Regions from separate parts of the Microlunatus capsulatus genome, predicted to be linked through region 2. Evidence: predicted binding sites of a transcription regulator. Region 2 holds the regulator's gene; the other holds the start of a gene.

Region 1 (10,603 bases), 570 kb from region 2:
TGGCCGCGCACGGCCCCGACCTCCCCGACGCCGGCCGCGAGCCCCTCTACCTGCGCCGCCCGGACGCGGCCGAGCCCACCCGGCGCAAGTCGGTCCTGCTGCCGCGGGGGCCGCGGTGAGCGTCCGCACCGGCACGGTGAGCATCACCCCCGCCCGGCGCGACGACCTGCCGGCGGTGCTGGCGCTGGAGCGCGCCGGCTTCCCCGAGGCCGAGCAGTGGAGCGAGCGCAGCTGGGCCGGCGAGCTGCTGGGCGAGGGCCGCACCGTGCTGCTCGCCCGCGCCGAGCAGGTGCTGGGCGTCGTCGCCTTCCGCACCACCGGCGAGCACGCCGACCTGCACCGCCTCGTCGTCGCCCCGGGCCAGCGGCGGGCCGGGCTGGGCACCGCCCTGGTCACCGCGGGTCTGGAGGCCGTCCGGCACCTCGGCGCCCGCGCGGTGCTGCTGGAGGTCGACTACGACAACGAGGCCGCGATCGGGCTGTACCAGCGCCTCGGCTTCGAGCAGCTGACCGCCCGCCGCGACTACTACGGCCCCGGCCAGGACGCGCTGATCCTCAAGCTCTACGACCTCGAGGACTGGCCGCGGCGCCACGCCGCCCAACGCCGTGAGGAGGAGGCCGAGCGCGCGCAGGACGCCGCCCGGCCCCGACCCGTCGACCCGCCCCGACCCGTCGACCAGACCCGACCCGCCGACCAGGCCGAGACCGAGGAGCACCCGTGACCGGTCCGCTGATCCTGGGCCTGGAGTCCTCCTGCGACGAGACCGGCGTCGGCATCGTCCGCGGGCACGAGCTGCTGGCCAACGAGGTCGCCTCCAGCGTGGAGGAGCACGTCCGTTTCGGCGGCGTCGTCCCCGAGGTGGCCAGCCGCGCGCACCTGGAGGCGATGGTGCCGACGCTGGAGCGGGCCTGCGCCGCCGCCGACGTCGACCTGTCCGAGCTGGACGGCATCGCCGTCACCGCCGGTCCCGGGCTGATGGGTGCCCTCGTCGTGGGTCTGGCCAGCGCGAAGGCGCTGGCCCTGGCCCTGGACAAGCCGCTCTACGGCGTCAACCACCTCGCGGGCCACGTGGCCGTCGACCTGCTGGATCACGGCCCGCTGCCGCAGCCGTGCATCGCGCTGCTGGTCTCCGGCGGGCACACCTCGCTGCTGCGGGTGGAGGACATGGCCCGCTCGATCACCGAGCTCGGCTCCACCATCGACGACGCGGCGGGGGAGGCCTACGACAAGGTCGCCCGCGTCCTCGGCCTGCCCTACCCCGGCGGACCGGTCATCGACCGCGCGGCCACCGGCGACCCGCGGGCCATCACCTTCCCGCGCGGGCTGACCGCCGGCAAGGACCAGGAGCGGCACCGCTTCAACTTCTCCTTCTCGGGGGTGAAGACCGCGGTGGCGCGCTGGGTCGAGACCCGGCAGCGCGACGGCGAGGACGTGCCGCTGGCCGACGTCGCGGCGAGCTTCCAGGAAGCGGTCTGCGACGTGCTGAGCGCCAAGGCCGTCGACGCGTGCCTGGCCACCGACACCCCGGCGCTGCTCATCGGCGGTGGGGTGGCGGCCAACCGCCGGCTGCGCGCCCTGCTGGAGGATCGGACGGCGGCGCACGGCATCGAGCTGCGCACCCCGCGGCCGGCCCTGTGCACCGACAACGGCGCCATGATCGCGGTGCTGGGCTCCGCGGTGGTCAGCGCCGGCGGCCGGCCGTCGTCCCTGGACATCGGCGCCGACTCCTCGCTGCCGGTCGAGACCATCCTGCTGTAGGGCCGCGCCGTCCGCCCCGGGGGATGATGCCGGGGTGAGCGCACCCGCCCTGCCCTTCGGGCTGACCCCCGAGGCGCTCGCGGACGCCGCGGCCGAGCCGGACCCCGACGGGCTGGCCGCCGCCACCCGGCTGCGGGCCGCGCACGGTCCCGAGGTCGCCGCGGCCGCCCTGCACCAGGCGTCGCTGCGCCGCCGGGCCCGGACGAAGTTCGGCGAGCGGGCCACCACGCTCTTCTACACCCGCGACGGGCTGGAGCAGGCGACCCGGCCGGCCGTCGCCGCCCACCACGCCGCGCGGCTGGTGGCCGCCGGCGCCACCCGGGTGGTGGACCTCGGCTGCGGCATCGGCACCGACGCGCTGGCCTTCGCCGACGCCGGCCTGGAGGTGGTGGCCGTCGAGCGCGACCCGGGCACGGCGGCGGTGGCCGCGGCCAACCTGGGGGAGCGGGGCCGGGTGCTCTGCGCCGACGCGGAGGAGGTCGCCGCCGAGCTGCTCACCCCGGGCACCGCCGCCTTCTGCGACCCGGCCCGCCGCACCGGCAGCGGCCGGCTCTGGCGGGCCGCCGACTTCAGCCCGTCCTGGGACCTCGTCACGGCACTGCTGGCCGGGGACCGGGTGGCCGGGGTCAAGCTCGGACCCGCCCTGCCGCACACCCTGGTGCCCCCCGGCGCCGAGGCCGAGTGGGTGACCCACGACGGCGGCACCGTCGAGGTCGGTCTGTGGGCCGGCCCCGGGGCCCGGGCGGGCGTCGACGTCGCCACCCTGCTGGCCGGGTCGTCGGAGGAGGTGGCCCGGCTGGAGGTGCCGCGGCCCGCGCCCGGCCGGCCCGCGGAGCCGCTGCCGGTGGGACCGGTCGGCCGCTACCTCTACGAGCCCGACGGCGCGGTCATCCGGGCCCGCGGCGTCGCCCCGCTGGGCCGCCGGCTGGGGGCCCACCTGCTGGACGCGGAGATCGCCTACCTCACCGGCGACGACCTCACCCCGACGCCGTTCGCCACGGCCTTCGAGGTGCTCGAGGTGCTGGGCGCGGGGGAGAAGGCGCTGCGCCGGTGGGTGCGCGAGCACGCGGTGGGCACGCTGGAGATCAAGAAGCGCGGGGTCGACGTCGACCCGGCCGTGCTCCGCCGGCGGCTCGCCCCCCGGGGCCCGGGCGCGGCCACCCTGGTCCTGTCGCGCACCCCCGACGGCGCCGTCGCCCTGGTCGTCCGTCGCCTGAGGACCGCCTGAGACAGCCGTGGTGTGAGACCGGTCACGCAGCGCCTGTGATCCCGCTCACGAGCCACGTGTGCGGGCCTTTGCAGATGAGGGCAGGCTGAGAACCAGCGGTTACGGTACGCGCACCACCCTCCCCGGCTGCGAGCGGAGAACCGCCATGCACGTCTCGTCCCTGCGACCGCGGAGCGCGGTGAGGCCCGGCGCTGCGGCTCTCGCGCTCGCCCTGGCCGTCGTCGGCCTGCCCGCCCTCACCAGCTCGTCCTCGACCCCGGGCGCGCTGCCCGCCGCCGCGGCCGCGGCGCCCACCTGCTCCGCCCTCGGCGCGACCGTGCGCGAGCGTGTCAGCCCCACCACCCAGGCCAGCCTGCTCACCACGTCCGCGGCCGCCGCGACGAAGGCCGAGGCCGCCGGCTACACCTCCGTCCGCGACACCTCGGTGCGGGCGGGAGCGCGGAAGGCCGCGGGCCTGGTGGCGGTGCACCGGCTGTACCGGTCCGCCCGCGGCGGCAACTACTTCTACAGCACGAAGGCCGCGGAGATCCGGCGCGCCGTGAGCGCGCTGGGCTACACCGACCAGGGCGTGGCGTTCTGGGCCAGCCCCGTCGCGCGCAGCTGCCTGGTGGGGGTCACCAGCTACCACAAGGGCGGCACCCACCGCTACGTGACCAGCGCGGCGGACCGTGCGGCGCTCGCCGCCACCGGCTGGCGGGAGGAGGGGGTGCGCTTCTACCTGCGGAAGGCGCCGGTCGACCCCCGGTTCAGCATCGCCGTCATGCCCGACACCCAGCAGGAGGTGCTGAAGGCCGGCGACGGTCGCCTGGCCCAGCGCAGCCGCTGGCTGGTGGACCAGCGCGACGAGCTCGACCTCCGCTTCGTCAGCCACACCGGGGACGTCGTCAACTGGGACACCTCCGACCACGCCCAGTACCGCCGGGCGGCCGCCGGGCTGGCGCCGCTCGTCGACGCCGGCGTGCCGACCTCGCTGAGCATCGGCAACCACGACACCGCGGCCACCTGCCCCGGCGGCAGCGCCTGCGACGCCGCCCGGACCCGGGTGCTCTTCCGCCGGACGACGACCTTCAACCGCTACCTGGGCACCGGCCCGCTGGACCAGGAGGGCGCCTACGAGGCCGGCAAGGTCGACAACACGTACCACGTGTTCACCGCCGGCGGCGCGAGCTGGCTCGTGCTCAACCTCGAGCTGTGGCCGCGGACGTCCGTCGTGTCCTGGGCGGGGGAGGTCGTCCGCACCCACCCGAAGCACAACGTGATCGTGCTGACCCACTCCTACCTGACCGGCAAGGGCGGCATCAACCAGACCCGGGGCGGCTACGGCGACACCACCGGGCAGTACTTGTTCGACCACCTCGTCGGGCGCTACGCCAACGTCCGGATGGTCTTCTCGGGCCACGTGGGCACGGCCAAGCACCGCGTCGACCGCGGGGTGAACGGCAACCGGGTCGACTCCTACCTGCTGGCGATGCACAGCGACACGACCAACCCCGTCCGGCTGGTGGAGGTCGACACGCAGGCCGGGACGCTGCGGACGAAGGTCTACGCCCCCTGGACGCGGAAGACCTACACCGGAGCCGGCTACGCGAGCACGGTGCGCGGCGTCTCCTGGGTGCGCTGAGCCCCCGGGGCGGCGTGAGGTTGGCCACACCTCACGCCGTCCCGGGGCGCCCCGCAGGCGTGGCGGGCCCCCCAGCACCACCGACCGGGGCCCGCGCGAGCGCTGACCGTTATCGCGCGTGCATCGTTTCGTGACTTCTTCGTTATGCTTCGGGCGAGTCGTTCGGGGGGGCACTCTTCAACTAGGAGCCCGATCACATGCAGCAAGCACCAACCAGATCAGCCAGGGTCCGTTCCGTCGCTGCAGCCGGGACCGCAGGACTGCTGGTCACCACCACGTTCGCACTGGCACCGGCGACGACCGCCGCGGCCGCACCGACCACCACCGCACCGAGCTGCTCGGCGTTCGACGACCCGGTCTACACGGTGGTCAAGCCGTCCAACGGCGCGAGCCTGACGACCCCGTGGGCGGGTGAGGCCACCAAGGCCGCCGCCGCCGGGTTCACCGACAACCAGGGCGTCTCCTTCAAGGCGTCCACCGAGCCGGGTCCGGGGCTGGTCGCGGTCAAGCGGATGTACCGCTCCCTGCCGCAGGACTACATCTTCACCCGCTCGACCACCGAGCTGGTCTCGGCCGCGAAGCTGTTCGGCTACCGCGACCAGGGCACGACGTTCTACGTCTCGAAGGTGAAGGCGGACTGCCTGCAGCCCGTCGAGCGCTTCCGCAAGGGCACCCGGCACCGTCTCGCCGCGGGTGCGGCCGACCGGTCCGCGCTGCTCGCGGCCGGCTGGAAGTACGAGAACGTCGCCTTCTACGCGGCGCCGGCCGGCACCACCAGTGCTCCGCCGCCCACCACGCCGGCCCCGCCGCCGCCCACCCCGGCCAAGCCGCCGGTGACGAGCCCGGTGTCCAACGGCGCGTTCAGCTTCGCCGTCGTCCCGGACACGCAGAACGAGGTGCTCGTCAGCGGCGACCCGCGGCTGACCAACCGCAACCAGTGGCTGGTCAAGCAGAAGAACCTGGCCTTCGTCGCCCAGACCGGCGACCTGGTCAACTGGGACACCCCCGACCACCGCCAGATGGCCGCGGCCAAGAGGTCGATGGACGTCCTGGAGGACGCGGGCGTCCCCTACACCGTCTCGGTCGGCAACCACGACACGATGGCCACCGGCGTGGGCGGCAGCGCGCGGGACCCCAAGAACACCTACCGCCTGCAGCGCGACACCACGACGCTCAACAGCTACTTCAAGGCGAGCGACTTCGGCTCGGTGGCGGGCGCCTACGAGTCGGGCAAGGTCGACAACGTCTTCACCACCCACACCGCGGGCGGGCTGAAGTGGATGGTGCTGAGCCTGGAGTTCTGCCCCCGCCCGGGCGTGGTGGCGTGGGCCAAGAAGGTCGTCGCGGCCCACCCCGACCACAACGTGCTGATCTCGACCCACAGCTACCAGAACGGCGGCGGCGGGATCGACGGCAGCAACCAGGGCTACGGCGACACCAGCGGCCAGCAGCTGTTCGACCAGCTGGTCAGCCAGTACCCGAACATCAAGATGGTGTTCTCCGGGCACGTCGGCCTCGCGCAGCGGGCCCGCGTGGACACCGGTCGGAACGGCAACAAGATCTACTCGTTCCTCACCACCATGCACGACCCGGTCACCAACCCGGTGCGGATGTTCGACGTCGACCCGGCCAACGGCACGGTCAAGACCCGGATCTACGCCCCGCTGACGGGCACCACCTGGGGCACGTACAGCCAGACCCTCACCGGCGTGCAGTTCGTGCGCTGAGCCCCCCGGCCGCACCCCGCGGCCACCGACGACCCGACGGGTCGGCTCCTGCGGGAGCCGGCCCGTTCGTCGTCCCCGGTGCTGGCACTCCACCAGGGCGAGTGCTAATCTCGCCACTGGCACTCTCCCCCGGAGTGTGCCAACGGACGGGACGGCACCGCGACGACGTCCTGACCGCTCCTCCTGAACATCCCACACACTCGTGAAAGGGGTTTGGACGTGGCCACCACGATCAAGCCGCTCGAGGACCGCATCCTCGTTCAGCCGCTCGAAGCAGAGCAGACCACCGCCTCCGGCCTGGTCATCCCGGACACCGCCAAGGAGAAGCCGCAGGAGGGCAAGGTCATCGCGACCGGGCCCGGCCGCGTCGACGACAACGGCAACCGCGTGCCCCTCGACGTCGCCGAGGGTGACGTCGTCATCTTCAGCAAGTACGGCGGCACCGAGGTGAAGTACGACGGCAAGGAGCTCCTGCTCCTGAACGCGCGCGACATCCTCGCCGTCGTCTCCAAGTAGTAGAGCCGAGCAGAGGAACAGACCATGGCAAAGATCCTCCAGTTCGACGAGGAGGCCCGTCGCTCGCTCGAGCGCGGCGTCGACACCCTCGCGAACACCGTGAAGGTCACGCTCGGCCCGAAGGGCCGCTACGTGGTCCTCGACAAGAAGTGGGGCGCCCCCACCATCACGAACGACGGCGTGACCGTCGCCCGTGAGGTCGAGCTCGACGACCCCTACGAGAACCTCGGCGCGCAGCTCGCCAAGGAGGTCGCCACCAAGACCAACGACGTCGCCGGTGACGGCACGACGACGGCCACGGTGCTCGCCCAGGCGCTGGTGCACGAGGGCCTCAAGGCCGTCGCGTCCGGGGCCAACCCGATCGGCCTCAAGCGCGGCATCGACAAGGCCGTGGAGGCCGTCGTCGAGCGCCTGCGCGAGAACGCCCGCGAGGTGCAGACCACCTCCGACATGGCGAGCGTCGCCACCATCTCCGCCCGCGACGAGGTCATCGGCGAGCTCATCGCCGACGCCTTCGACAAGGTCGGCAAGGACGGCGTCATCACCGTCGACGAGTCCAACACGATGGGCACCGAGCTCGAGTTCACCGAGGGCATGCAGTTCGACAAGGGCTACCTCTCGCCGTACTTCGTGACCGACGCCGAGCGGATGGAGGCCGTCCTGGACGACCCCTACATCCTCATCAACTCGGGCAAGATCTCCTCGATGACCGAGCTGCTGCCGCTGCTCGAGAAGGTCATCGGCGCCTCCGGCACGCTGTTCATCGTGGCCGAGGACGTCGACGGCGAGGCCCTGTCCACCCTGGTGGTGAACAAGATCCGCGGCACCTTCACCTCCGTGGCCGTCAAGGCCCCGGCCTTCGGCGACCGCCGGAAGGCCATGCTGGAGGACATCGCCACCCTCACCGGTGGTCAGGTCGTGGCGCCCGAGGTCGGGCTCAAGCTCGACCAGGTCGGCCTCGAGGTGCTGGGCCGTGCCCGGCGCGTCGTGGTCACCAAGGACAACACCACGATCGTCGACGGCGCGGGCAGCTCCGACGAGGTCAAGGCGCGCGTCGCGCAGCTGCAGGCCGAGATCGAGCGCACCGACTCCGACTGGGACCGCGAGAAGCTGCAGGAGCGGGTCGCCAAGCTCGCCGGCGGCGTCTGCGTCATCAAGGTCGGCGCGGCCACCGAGGTCGAGCTCAAGGAGAAGAAGCACCGGATCGAGGACGCCGTCTCCGCGACGCGCGCCGCGATCGAGGAGGGCATCGTCGCCGGTGGCGGCTCCGCCCTCATCCACGCGGCGGAGGCGCTCAAGGGCGACCTCGGCCTCACCGGTGACGAGCGGACCGGCGTCGCCATCGTCCGCAAGTCCGCGGTCGAGCCGCTGCGCTGGATCGCCGAGAACGGCGGCGAGCCCGGCTACGTCGTCACCTCCAAGGTCGCCGAGATGCAGCCGGGCAGCGGTTACAACGCCGCCACCGGTGAGTACATCGACCTGATCGCGGCCGGGGTCATCGACCCCGTCAAGGTCACGCGTTCGGCCCTGGCCAACGCGGCGTCCATCGCCTCGCTGCTGCTCACCACGGAGACCCTCGTGGTGGAGAAGCCCGAGGACGAGGAGCCGGCGGCTGCCGGCGGTCACGGCCACAGCCACTGACCCAGCAGGACCGGCACGACCCAGCACGACCCGCACGACCCGCGAGGGCCCTTCCCGGCAGGGGAGGGCCCTCGTGGCGTTCCCGGGCGGCGCGCCGTCCCGCTTGTGGCGCCCCGCACCGTCTGCAACAGTGGCGCGCAGCAGGTGGCTCTCTCTCGGGGACGACAGGGGGTACGTAGGGTGACCGATCACGACCCGTTCGACCCGGCGCTCGTCGCCCGGGCGCAGTCCGGCGACGAGGTGGCGCTGCACGCGCTGCTGTCCGCCGTGCGGCCGCTGGTGCTGCGGTACTGCCGCTCACGGCTGCGCAGCTACGCCGGCGGTCTGGAGGCCGCCGACGACGTGGCCCAGGAGACCTGCGTCGCGGTGCTCGACGTGCTGCCGCGCTACCAGCGCCAGGGCGCACCCTTCGCCGCCTTCGTCTACGGCATCGCCGCGCACAAGGTCGCCGACGCCCAGCGGGGTTTCCGCCGCTCGGCCGTGCCGGTCGAGGAGGTGCCCGACCAGACCGAGCCGTCCCCGACGCCGGAGGAGCAGGCGGTCTCGGCCGCCGGGGTGCGGGCCGCGGCCGAGCTGCTGGGCCGGCTCCCCGCGCGCACCCAGCAGGTGCTGCTGCTGCGCGCCGGCGGGCTCAGCGCCGAGGCCGTGGGGCAGCGGCTGGGGATGACGGCCAACGCCGTGCGGGTGGCCCAGCACCGCGGGGTGGCCAAGCTACGGCACCTGGTGGAGGACTCCGAGGAGCACCGCGAGCTGTTCGCCGGCTTCCTGCGACCCGCGCCGCCCCCGGTCGAGCTGGGGCTCGCCGCCGGCTTCTGAGCCCGCCCGCGGGCCGGTCCGACCGGCTCCCGGCGGTGCTGGTCACGGCGGGCGGTCCGGGCCCGCTCGGCTAGCATGGGCACTCCGTTCCGCGTGAAAGGCCCAGGCCCGTGTCCTCGTCTCCCGGTCTCAGTGCTGCTGGTGTGCCCGAACCCTTCGCGACGCTCGGCCTGACGTTCGACGACGTCCTGCTGCAGCCGTCCGAGAGCGACATCATCCCGTCCCAGGTGCGCACGGAGTCCCGTGTCTCCAAGCGGATCAGCGTCAAGGTGCCCCTGGTCTCCTCGCCGATGGACACCGTCACCGAGGCCCGGATGGCCGTGGCGATCGCGCGCCAGGGCGGGCTCGGGATCATCCACCGCAACCTCTCCATCGAGGACCAGGCCCACCAGGTCGACGTGGTCAAGCGCTCCGAGGCCGGGATGGTCGACGAGCCCATCACCATCGCCCCCGACGCCACGATCGGGGAGGCCGACGCCATGTGCGGCCGCTTCCGGATCTCCGGCGTCCCGGTCGTCGACCGCGACATGACCCTGCTGGGCATCGTCACCAACCGCGACATGCGCTTCGAGAGCGACCCGGCCCGCCTGGTCGGCGACGTGATGACGAAGATGCCCCTGGTGACCGGCCCCGTCGGGATCAGCGGCGAGGACGCGATGTCGCTGCTGGCGGCGCACAAGATCGAGAAGCTCCCGCTGGTCGACGAGCGCGGCCGGCTCAAGGGCCTGATCACCCTCAAGGACTTCGTGAAGTCCGACCAGTACCCCGACGCCTCCAAGGACGACCAGGGCCGGCTGCGCGTCGGCGCGGCCGTCGGCTTCTTCGGCGACGCCTGGAAGCGGGCGATGTCGCTGATCGAGGAGGGCGTCGACCTGCTGGTCGTCGACACCGCGCACGGGCACTCCCAGGGCGTCATCGACATGGTCCGCCGGCTCAAGGCCGAGAAGGCCGCCGCCGACGTCGACGTGGTGGGCGGCAACGTCGCCACCTACGCCGGCGCCAAGGCCCTCGTCGAGGCTGGCGTGGACGGGGTGAAGGTCGGCGTCGGGCCCGGCTCGATCTGCACCACCCGGGTGGTCGCCGGCGTCGGCGTCCCCCAGGTGACCGCCATCCACAACGCGTCCCGCGCCTGCCGGCCCGCCGGCGTCCCGCTGATCGGCGACGGCGGCCTCCAGTACTCCGGCGACATCGCCAAGGCCCTGGTCGCCGGCGCCGACACCGTGATGCTCGGCTCGCTGCTCGCGGGCTGCGACGAGAGCCCCGGCGAGCTCATGTTCCTCAACGGCAAGCAGTTCA
Region 2 (10,603 bases):
GCCGTCCGGCCCACGAGACGAGGGAGTTCACCGTGAGCGCAGCCGAGGGCCGCGAGGCAGCCGAGACCATCGAGAAGGGGATCGGCCGGCGCGCCCTGCTCCGGACGGCCGCCTCCCTGGGTGCTGCGGCGACGGTCACCGCGGGCGCACCGGTGGCCGCGACGGCCGCCCCGCGCACCGGCGGCCGTGGCGGGCGGGGCCGGCTCGAGGTGCTGCAGCCCGGCACCGGCCGGATCACCGGCGACCACTACCTCAGCGCGCAGGCCGACGAGGTGCTCTGGGGCTACGTGCCCTCGGTCGGCGCCGAGCCGGTGCTGGAGATGGGCTCCGGCCAGACCGTCACCATCGACGCGCTCTCCCACGAGGGGATCCTCGAGGACCAGGGCCGGGACCCGCGGGCCTACTTCGCGCGGCAGGGCGTCGGACGGGGCGAGGTCCTCGACGACGCGGTGGCGGTCGCCCGCGACTACGACCGCACCCCCCGGAACTTCGACGTCGACGGCCCGCACGTCGTCCTCGGCCCCATCTACGTCCGCGGCGCCCGCCCCGGGGATGTGCTGAAGGTCGAGACCCTCTCGGCCGTCCCGCGGGTGCCCTACGGCGTCGTCTCCAGCCGGCACGGCAAGGGCGCGCTGCCGCAGGGCCCCGGCCGCACCGCCCCCGCCGGCCTGACGCTGGACGAGGTGATGCCGCCGGTCGCCACCGACGGCCGCGCCAGCGGCGACCCGACCCGCTACGGCAACGTCTCGGTGTTCACGCCCGTGGAGAGCCGGCGGGGCCGCCTGCACGGCCGGATGGAGAGCGCCGCGGGGGCGGTCCGGTTCCCGCTCAACCCCTTCATGGGCATGATGGGCGTCGCCTCCGCGCCCGCGCCCGCCCTCAACGCGCCCCAGGTCAACTCGATCCCGCCGACCCTCGGCGGCGGCAACATCGACATCAGCCTCCTCGGGCCGGGCTCGACCTTCTACCTCCCCGTGTTCGACGAGGGCGCCCTCTTCTACGTCGGCGACCCGCACCTGGCCATGGGCGACGGGGAGGTGGCCCTCACGGCGCTGGAGGGATCGCTGCGCGCCACCTTCCGGCTGACGGTGTGCCGCCCCGGGCGCAGCGGGGTGCCCTCGGTCGCCTACCGCTACCCCTTCGCCGAGAACCGGTCGTCCTGGATCCCCATCGGGCTGTCCGACCCCGACGGGGTGCTGGGCGGCCAGGTCAGCGACCTCGACGTGGCGATGCGGCGGGCGGTGGTCAACGCCCTGGACTTCCTGCAGGACGACCTGGGCATGGAGCGCGCGGTCGCCTACGCCTACCTCTCGGCGGCGGCGGACTTCGTCGTCTCCCAGGTCGTCGACCGGACGATGGGCGTGCACGCCGTCATCCCGAAGTCGCACTTCCCGCGCTCCTGAGACCACCGGGGGGCCGGCGGGGCGCCAGGAGCCCCGCCGGTCGTCCTCAGTCCTCGGGGACCGGGTGGTCCTGGGTGACGAAGTCGATGAGCTGCTCCACGGTCGTCAGCAGCGGCCGCTCCAGGTCGTTCCAGGAGCGGACCCGGCCGAGGATCATCTTCCAGGCGGCCGCGATGTCGGCCTGGTCGGCGTGCGGCAGCCGCAGCACCTCGCAGATGCCGTGCTTCCACTCGACGTCGCGCGGGATCTGCGGCCAGACCTTCAGGCCCACCCGCTCCGGCTTCACCGCCTGCCAGATGTCGACGTAGGGGTGGCCGAGCACCGAGACGTACCCGCCGCCGCGGCCGCGCTCGACCTGGGCGGCGATCCGGCTCTCCTTGCTCCCGGGGACCAGGTGGTCGACCAGCACGCCCAGCCGGCGGCCGCGCTCGGGCGCGAACTCCTCGACGATGGACGGCAGGTCGTCGATGCCGCCCAGGTACTCCACGACCACGCCGACGTGGCGCAGGTCCTCGCCCCAGATCCGCTCGACCAGCTCGGCGTCGTGCCGGCCCTCGACGTAGATCCGGCTGGGCAGCGCCACCTTCGCCCGCTCGGCCGGCCCGGCCACCGAGCCCGACGCCGTCCGCCGCGGGGCGCTCGTGCCCGCCCGGGCCGTCACGACGAGGGTCACCGGCCGGCCCTCGTCGAGGAAGCCCGGCCCCAGCGGGAAGCTGCGCAGCTTGCCGCGCCGGTCCTCCAGCACGACGATGCCGCGCTCCACCCGGACGACGGCGCCGACGAAGCCCGTCGTCGCGTCCTCCAGCACCTGGCCGGGCTTGACGGCCAGCTCGGTGCTCACCGGCTTGCCGGCCTTCTGCCAGCCGGTGGCCAGGACGTCGGTGCGGTAGCGGTCGGTCGGGGAGCTCACCGGCCGAGCGTAGGCGAGCCCCCGGCCCGGGCCCGGGAGCGAACCGCGGCGGTGCGCGGCTTGCCCTGCGGTGGTTGTCTGGCCTGGTGCCGGCGATGTCGATGTTCCCCCTCGGGTCCGTGCTCTTCCCCCACATGCCGCTCCGGCTGCGGGTGTTCGAGGAGCGCTACCTCGTCATGCTGTCCGAGCTGGTGGAGGCCGAGGACACCCGTTTCGGCGTCGTGCTCATCGAGCGCGGCTTCGAGGTCGGCGGCGGCGAGCACCGCTTCGGCGTGGGCACGACGGCCGACGTCGCCCAGATCGGCGCCGAGGACGGGGTCGTCGGCCTGGTGGCCCAGGGCACCGAGCGCTTCGAGGTCGAGACCTGGCTGGACGACGACCCCTACCCTCGCGCCGAGGTCCGCGTGCTGCCCGAGCTCGTCTGGGACGAGCGGCTGGAGCCCCTGCGCGCCGAGACCGAGCAGCTGGTGCGCCGCACGCTCGCCCAGGCCAGCGAGTTCTCCGAGAACGTCTGGCCGGCCGACGTCGAGCTGGCAGATGAGCCGGTGCCGGCGCTCTGGCAGCTGGCGGCCATCGCCCCGGTGACGGCGCTGGACCAGGTGAAGCTGCTGCGGTCGGAGTCGGCCGAGGCCCTGCTGCTCAGCCTCGTCGAGCTCACCCGCGACGCCGCCCTCGCATGGGAGACGCCCTGGCCGCTTGAATGACCTCGCTCCGCTCGGTCGCGGATCTCGCTCTGGCCCGGTGACTTGTCCGTCCCCCGGGCAGGACGAAGAGCGTGTCCTCCCCCGGGGACGGACAAGTCATCGGCGCGAGATCCGGGTGCCTGGCCGCCCCGGGTGCCGAGGTGACTCCCGCTCCCTGAGCCTGTCGAAGGGCCCGAGCGGAGCGAGGTCAGACAGCTCAGCGCGGAGCAGGCCCGGTCGAACCCCGCGGGACCAGGGAGATCGGCAGCACGACCTGCCGCGGCCCGGCCTCGGCGTCGACGAGCAGGCGGCCGACCAGGCGGCCGCGCTCGCGGATCGGCTGCTGCACCGTCGTCAGGTCGCGGGCGGCGGCGTCGGCGATGTCGTCGAAGCCGCAGACGGAGACCTGGCCGGGGACGTCGACGCCCAGCTCGGCGAGGGCGGTGAGCGCCCCCAGGGCCAGCACGTCGCTCAGGCCCACGACGGCCGTCGGGGGGTCGGGACGGGCCATCAGGGCCCGGGCGGCGGCCGCGCCGGACGCCAGCGCGTTGTGCCCGCCCGAGACCAGGGTGAGCCGGCCCGGCAGGCTCTGCTGCAGGCCGCGCAGCCGGGAGGCGTAGTCGAGGAAGGTGACCTCGGCCGGGTCGAGCTCGACGACCTCGCGGCCGGCGGGTGCGTTCCGCTCCACCAGCACGGCCACGTCGCGGTGGCCCAGCGCGGCCAGGTGCTCCCCGACCAGCACGCCGCCGCGCAGGTCGTCGATGGCGACCCAGGACGAGTCGGGGTCGTCGCGGATGTCGGTGCCGACGAAGCGGATGCCGCGGGCGCGGGCCAGCGCGGCCGCCGGGTGCTGCTCGGGCAGGCACATGATCGTCAGGGCGTCGATGCTGGCCCGCTGGATGGCCGTCACGTCCGGCTCGTTGTCGGAGAAGGACAGCGGCATCAGCAGCACGCTCGTCTGGTGCTGCTCCACCACCTCGCTGAGCCCGGTGAGGAACTCGACGGCGAAGGGGTCGGAGAAGGCGTAGGACAGCTGCTCGGTCAGCAGCACCCCGACCGCCCCCGACCGGCCCGACCGCAGGGTGCGGGCCGCGGCGTCGGGACCGGCGTAGCCGAGCTCGGCCGCTGTCGCGAGGATGCGCGCGCGCAGCTCCCCGGACAGCTGGTCGGGGCGGTTGTAGGCGTTCGAGACGGTCGCGGGGGAGACGCCCAGCGTCGCCGCCAGCGTCTTGACCGTCACCCGACCCATCGTCCGCCCCTCCCGTTCGCCGACCTGTCAGAACCGGTACCGGCTCTGACCGGCACCCAGTCTGACAACCCGGTGGGAGCCGCCGTGGTCCTCACGCGAGCGGCAACGTCGGGCGGGTGCCCTTGACGCCCCGGCCGGCCAGCGCGGCGTAGCCCGGCGCGACCGCGCCCGCCACGTGCTCGGCGGGGTAGGGCCAGCTGCCGCGGGCCAGCGCGTCGGCCTCGCCGACCCCGGACTCGACGAGGTGGGTGAGCTCCCCGGACACCGCGGCGACCCGGCCGCGGGTGCCGAAGACGAACTCGCGGTCGACGAGGTCGCCGTGCCCGGGGACGGCCCGGGTGCCGGCGGTCATCAGCCCGATGACGCCGTCGAGGGTGGCCCCCCAGGCGTGCGGCACGCTGTCCGGCCCCCACCAGGGGGCGGCCGTCTCCGGCGTCGGCGCGGACTCGACGAGGTCTCCGACGAACAGCAGGTCGGCGTCGGGGACCACGACGACGAGGTCGCCGTCGGTGTGCCCCGGACCCAGGTGCGCCACCTCGACCCGCCGGTCGCCGAGGTCGACCGCGACGGCGACGGCGATCTCGCGGGACGGCGGCACCAGCGCGGCCGGGTCCAGCCCGAGGGCCTGGGCGGCCTCGGCGGACGCGCGCGAGGCCAGGGCCGCGGGCAGGGTCTCGTGGCCGAGGGTCGCGACGTCGGCGAAGGCGGCCAGCCCGAAGGCGTGGTCGGAGTGCGCGTGGGTGACGACGACGCCCACCAGCGGCAGCGCGGTGACGTCCGCGACCGAGGCCCGCAGCGCGGCGCCCTGCTCCGGGCTCGACCCGGTGTCGACGAGCAGCGCGCCGGTCCGGCCCAGCACGAGCCCCAGGTTGACGCCCTCGGGCTCGGCGACGGCGACGAGCACCCCGTCCGCGACCTCGCGCCAGGGGCCGAGCGAGAACTGCGGACCGGGGGCGCCGTCGCGGGCCCGTCCTGCCGGGGGCTGCTGGTCCATCCCGCTAGACTGGCACTCTGGCCTTCCGAGTGCCAACCCGGCCCGACCGGGTGCGCCCGGGGCCACCACCACGACGAGGCACGGGCCGCGCCCGGGGCCGCCGACACGACAGAGGAGGGGACGTGGACGAACGCAAGCTCGAGGTGCTGCGCGCGATCGTGACCGACTACGTGTCCAGCCAGGAGCCGGTGGGCTCCAAGGCGCTCGTCGAGCGGCACGACCTCGGCGTCTCGCCCGCGACGGTCCGCAACGACATGGCCGCGCTGGAGGAGGAGGGCTACATCACCCAGCCCCACACCAGCGCCGGCCGGATCCCCACCGACAAGGGCTACCGGCTGTTCGTCGACCGGCTGGGCACCGTGAAGCCGCTGTCCCCGGCCGAGCAGAAGGCGATCCACACCTTCCTCTCCGGCGCCGCCGACCTCGACGACGTGCTGCTGCGCACCGTCCGGCTGCTCGCCCAGGTCACCCAGCAGGTGGCGATCGTCCAGTACCCGACGCTGAGCCACTCCACGGTGCGGCACGTCGAGGTGGTCTCCCTCTCCACCTCCCGGATGCTGCTCATCCTCATCACCTCCACCGGCCGCATCGAGCAGCGCGCCCTCGAGCTGCCCGACCACGACGCCGAGACCCTGGCCCAGCTGCGCGCCCAGCTCAACGCGGCGACCGTCGGCCACTCGTCCTCGGCCGCCGCGGCCCGGCTCAGCACGCTGACCGGGGAGCTGCCGCCCGAGCTCGGCGCGATCGGCCAGGCGGCCGTGGCCACCCTGCTGGAGATGCTGAGCAGCGAGGCGTCCAGCCGGATGGTCGTCGGCGGGATGCCGAACCTCACCCGCTACGGCGCCGAGTTCGAGACGACCGTCAAGCCGGTCCTCGAGGCGCTGGAGGAGCAGGTCGTGCTGCTCAAGCTGATGGGGGAGGCCACCACGGCCGACGCCGTCACCGTGCGCATCGGCCAGGAGAACCCGTACAAGGAACTACAGTCGACGTCGGTCGTCGCGAGCGGCTACGGCAGCCAGCTCGACATGTTCGCCACGCTGGGCGTCGTCGGACCCACCCGGATGGACTACCCCTCCACCATGGCCTCGGTGCGTGCCGTCGCCCGCTACGTAGGCCGTTTCCTCTCCGAAGGATGATCACCCCACACCATGAGCTCTGACTACTACGAGATCCTCGGCGTCGCGCGCGACGCGACGCCGGAGCAGATCAAGAAGGCCTACCGCCAGCTGGCGATGAAGCTGCACCCCGACGTGGCCACCGAGGCCGACGCCGGCGACAAGTTCAAGAAGGTCGCCGAGGCCTACGAGGTGCTCCAGGACCCCAAGAAGCGCGACCTCTACGACCGCGGCGGCGACCCGCTCGGCGGCGGGATGGGCGGCTTCGGCGGGGGCGGCGGCTTCGGCGGCCAGGCCGGTGGGTTCGACTTCACCAACCTCGTCGACGCCATGTTCGGCCAGCAGTCCAGCCGGGGCCCGCGCTCGCGCGTCCGCCGCGGCCAGGACGCGCTGGTCCGGCTCTCGCTGGAGCTGGCCGAGGCCGCCTTCGGCACCACCAAGCCCCTGCAGGTCGACACCGCCGTGCTCTGCCCCCGCTGCAGCGGCTCGGGCGCCATGGAGGGCTCCGAGCCCGAGACCTGCCGCACCTGCCACGGCCAGGGCGATGTCACCCACGTGCAGCGCTCGTTCATCGGCGACATCCGCACCACCCAGCCGTGCCCGACCTGCCGCGGCTACGGGACGGTCATCCCCGACCCGTGCGTCGAGTGCGCGGGCGACGGCCGGATCCGGTCCTCGCGGACCATCAACGTCAAGATCCCGGCCGGCGTCAGCACCGGCAACCGGATCCACCTGGCCTCCCACGGCGAGGTCGGCCCGGGCGGTGGCCCCGCCGGCGACCTCTACGTCGAGCTCTCGGTGGCCCAGCACGAGATCTTCCGGCGCGACGGCGACGACCTCGAGGTCGTCGTCAAGATCCCGATGACGGCGGCCGCCCTGGGCACCGAGGTGTCGGTGGCCACCTTGGAGGCCGACCTCGAGGACTCCGACGCCGACGACCGCAGCGTCCAGGTCGCGGTGCCGGCCGGCACCCAGTCCGGCACCCGGGTGGCGCTGGAGGGCAAGGGCGTGCCGCGCCTGCGCTCGAACGGCCGCGGCCAGATGGGCGTCACCCTCCTGGTCCAGACCCCGACCCGGCTCGACGAGGAGCAGCGCGAGCTGGTGCGCCAGCTCGCCGAGCTCCGCGGCGAGGACGGGCCCGAGGGCACCGTCCAGAAGCACGGCCGGGGTGTCTTCGGGCGCCTGCGGGACGCCTTCGCCGGGCAGTGACCGGGATGACGGGCCGGCCCGGGGGGACGCGGTGACCGCGCCCCTCTTCCTGCTGGAGAGCCTCGCCGACCCGCTGCCCGCGGTGGGCGCGACGCTCGAGCTCGGCGGGGACGAGGGCCGGCACGCCGCCGTCGTGCGCCGGATCGCGGCCGGCGAGCAGGTGCTGGTGGCCGACGGCCGCGGGCGCGGCGTCCGGGCCGAGGTCACCGCGGCGGCGAAGACCGGCCTGACGCTGCGGGTGCTGGAGCACCTCGCGGGCACCGGACGTCCGCTGCGCGTGGTCGTGGTCCAGGCCCTGGCCAAGGGCGACCGCTCCGAGCTCGCCGTGGAGATGCTCACCGAGGTGGGCGTCGACGAGATCTGGCCCTGGCAGGCCTCGCGCTCCATCGTCCGCTGGTCGGCCGAGCGCGGGGAGAAGTCGCTGGCGCGGTGGCGTTCCACCGCCCGCGAGGCCACCAAGCAGTCCCGACGGCTGGCGCAGCCGGACGTGCGGCCCGTGCTCAGCACGGCGCGGCTCGCCGCCGCGCTGGCCGGCGTCGACGTGGCGCTGGTGCTGCACGAGGACGCCACGACGGCGCTGCGCGAGGTCGCGCTGCCCGCGGAGGGGACCGTCGCCCTCGTCGTCGGGCCCGAGGGCGGCATCGCCCCCGAGGAGCTGGAGCGCTTCGCCGCGGCCGGCGCCCGCGCCGTCTCGGTCAGCGACGCCGTGCTGCGCACCTCCACCGCCGGCGTCGTCGCCGTCGCGGGCCTGCTGCTGCGCTGAGGCCTGGCGGGTGCCGCCGACCGGTGCCAGGCTGGCTCCCGGACGCGGGGCGCACCGGGCCCGGCGCCGACGCCCGAGGAGGAGCCCCGTGACCGTCTGGATCTGCCGCACCTGTGCCGTCGAGCACGCCGACACCGAGGTGCCGCCGACGGCCACCTGCGCGATCTGCAGCGACGAGCGGCAGTACGTCCGGCCCGAGGGCCAGCGCTGGACGACGCTGGAGGAGCTGCGGGCCGAGGGGCACCGCGGCCGCGTCGAGGAGGTCGAGCCCGGGCTGCACGGCATCACCGTCGAGCCGTCGGTGGGCATCGGCCAGCGGGCGCTGCTGGTCGCCACCCCGGGCGGCAACGTCCTCTGGGACCCCGTCGGCTACCTCGACGACGAGCTCGTCGCCGAGGTCCGCGCGCTGGGCGGCGTCGCGGCGGTCGCCTCCAGCCACCCCCACATGTTCGGCGCGCAGGTGGCGTGGTCGCGCCGCTTCGACGACGCCCCGGTCCTCGTGGTCGCCGCCGACGCCTCCTGGGTGCAGCGGCCCGACCCCGTCATCGAGCTGGTGCAGGAGACCGCCGAGCCCGTCCCCGGGGTGCGGCTCGTGCGCATCGGCGGGCACTTCCCGGGCAGCGCCGTCCTGCACCTGACCGGCCGCGACGGGCGCGGCGTGCTGCTGAGCGGCGACACCGTCGTCGGCACCCCGGACGAGCACTGGGTGGCCTTCCTGCGCAGCTACCCCAACAAGATCCCGCTCTCGGCCGCCGTCGTGGCCCGGGTGGCCGACCGCGTGCTGGCGCTGGACTTCGACCGGCTCTACGACAACGTCGGGGGCCGGGTGCGGCAGGACGCCGCAGCCCGGGTCCGCCGCTCGGCGGATCGCGTGGTCGCCTGGACGCGGGGCGACTTCGACCACCTCACGGGCACCGGCTGAGCCGGGTCCGGGAGGGCGGAGGGGCCGCGGGACCGCCGTCGCGTGCCGTAGTGTCGGGCCCTGCCGACGAGCGCCCGGACCGCAGGGCCGTCCGGGAGGGGGAGTCGCGTGAGCGTGCCGCAGGCCCTCGTCGCCGACCGCTACCGCCTGGTGGAGCGGGTCGGCTCGGGCGGCATGGGCGTGGTCTGGGAGGCCTGGGACGAGCGCCTCGAGCGCCGGGTGGCGCTCAAGCAGCTCCGCACCCACCCGGGCGTCAGCGAGGAGGAGGCCGAGCTCGCGAAGAACCGGGCGATGCGCGAGGCCCGGATCACCGCACGGCTGCACCACCGGCACGCCGTCCCCGTCTTCGACGTCGTCGAGCACGAGGGCCAGCCCTGCCTGATCATGCAGTTCGTCCCCTCGGTGCCGCTGTCCGGCGTGCTCAAGGAGGGCGGACCCCTGTCGCCGGCGGAGGCGGCGCGGCTCGGCGCCGAGGTCGCCTCGGCGCTCGCCGCCGCGCACCAGCTCGGGATCGTGCACCGCGACGTCAAGCCGGGCAACATCCTCGTCGCCGACGACGGCCACGCCCTGATCAGCGACTTCGGCATCTCCCACGCCCTGGGCGACGCCACCCTCACCTCGACCGGCCTGCTGCACGGCACGCCGGCCTACCTCGCCCCCGAGGTCGCCCGCGGCGCCAGCGCCAGCGAGGCCTCCGACGTGCACTCCCTCGGCGCCACGCTCTACGCCGCCCTGGAGGGCGAGCCGCCCTTCGGCACCGACCCCAACACCATCGCCCTGCTGCACCGGGTCGCGTCGGGGGAGCACCCGCCGCCCCGGCGCAGCGGTGCCCTCGCCCCGCTCGTCGAGCGGATGCTGGCCCGCGAGCCCGGCGACCGGCCCACCATGCGCGCGGTCGCCGACGAGCTCGCCGCCCTCGCGGCCGGCCCGTCGGCCGTCGCTGACGCGGACCCGGTGCCGCCGACGCTGCCGCTCGCGGCCGTGCCCGCCGTCGCCGCGGCCGACCCGACGCCGACCCGGGTGAGCGCGCCGGTGCCACCCGCGGACGTCGCCGCCCTCCCGCCCGCCGGACCGCCCGCCGGACCGGGGACCGGCCCCGACCGCCCCGGCCGTCGTCGCCCGCTGCTGCCGGTCCTGCTGGGCCTGGTCGCGGTGCTGGCCGTCGCGGCCCTGGCGTACACCCTGCTGCGCCCCGACGGCGGCGGCGTCGCCACCCCGCAGACCTCGACCTCCGGGACCGCCGCTCCCGCGCCGTCCGACGACGCGACGGCCAGTGCCGACCCGACACCCGGTCCCGAGCCGTCCAGCCCCGAGCCGTCGAGCCCGGAGCCGTCCAGCCCGGAGCCCTCGAGCCC

Evidence for each region. The regulator HrcA, encoded in region 2, represses chaperone genes, less so after heat shock. The targets are predictions, from matches to a motif close to TTGGCACTCGNNNNNNNCGAGTGCCAA.
Region 1: groES (co-chaperone GroES) is a predicted target of HrcA. The motif match lies at 6,416-6,442, and genes of this name have one in related genera.

The regions. Positions count from the first base shown of each region.
Region 1 covers NZ_JAGIOB010000001.1:1,539,030-1,549,632, reverse strand. Annotated here, with positions in the region: gene tsaB (tRNA (adenosine(37)-N6)-threonylcarbamoyltransferase complex dimerization subunit type 1 TsaB) at 1-119, shown strand, start outside; gene JOF54_RS07095 (GNAT family N-acetyltransferase) at 116-721, shown strand; gene tsaD (tRNA (adenosine(37)-N6)-threonylcarbamoyltransferase complex transferase subunit TsaD) at 718-1,758, shown strand; gene JOF54_RS07085 (class I SAM-dependent methyltransferase) at 1,793-2,986, shown strand; gene JOF54_RS07080 (metallophosphoesterase) at 3,132-4,607, shown strand; gene JOF54_RS07075 (metallophosphoesterase) at 4,973-6,334, shown strand; gene groES (co-chaperone GroES) at 6,554-6,850, shown strand; gene groL (chaperonin GroEL) at 6,875-8,491, shown strand; gene shbA (RNA polymerase sigma factor ShbA) at 8,672-9,307, shown strand; gene guaB (IMP dehydrogenase) at 9,451-10,603, shown strand, end outside.
Region 2 covers NZ_JAGIOB010000001.1:973,899-984,501, reverse strand. Annotated here, with positions in the region: gene JOF54_RS04555 (acetamidase/formamidase family protein) at 33-1,403, shown strand; gene JOF54_RS04550 (DUF3097 domain-containing protein) at 1,450-2,313, opposite strand; gene JOF54_RS04545 (LON peptidase substrate-binding domain-containing protein) at 2,409-3,017, shown strand; gene JOF54_RS04540 (substrate-binding domain-containing protein) at 3,214-4,245, opposite strand; gene JOF54_RS04535 (MBL fold metallo-hydrolase) at 4,337-5,239, opposite strand; gene hrcA (heat-inducible transcriptional repressor HrcA) at 5,362-6,375, shown strand; gene dnaJ (molecular chaperone DnaJ) at 6,388-7,563, shown strand; gene JOF54_RS04520 (16S rRNA (uracil(1498)-N(3))-methyltransferase) at 7,595-8,326, shown strand; gene JOF54_RS04515 (MBL fold metallo-hydrolase) at 8,415-9,248, shown strand; gene JOF54_RS04510 (serine/threonine-protein kinase) at 9,357-10,603, shown strand, end outside.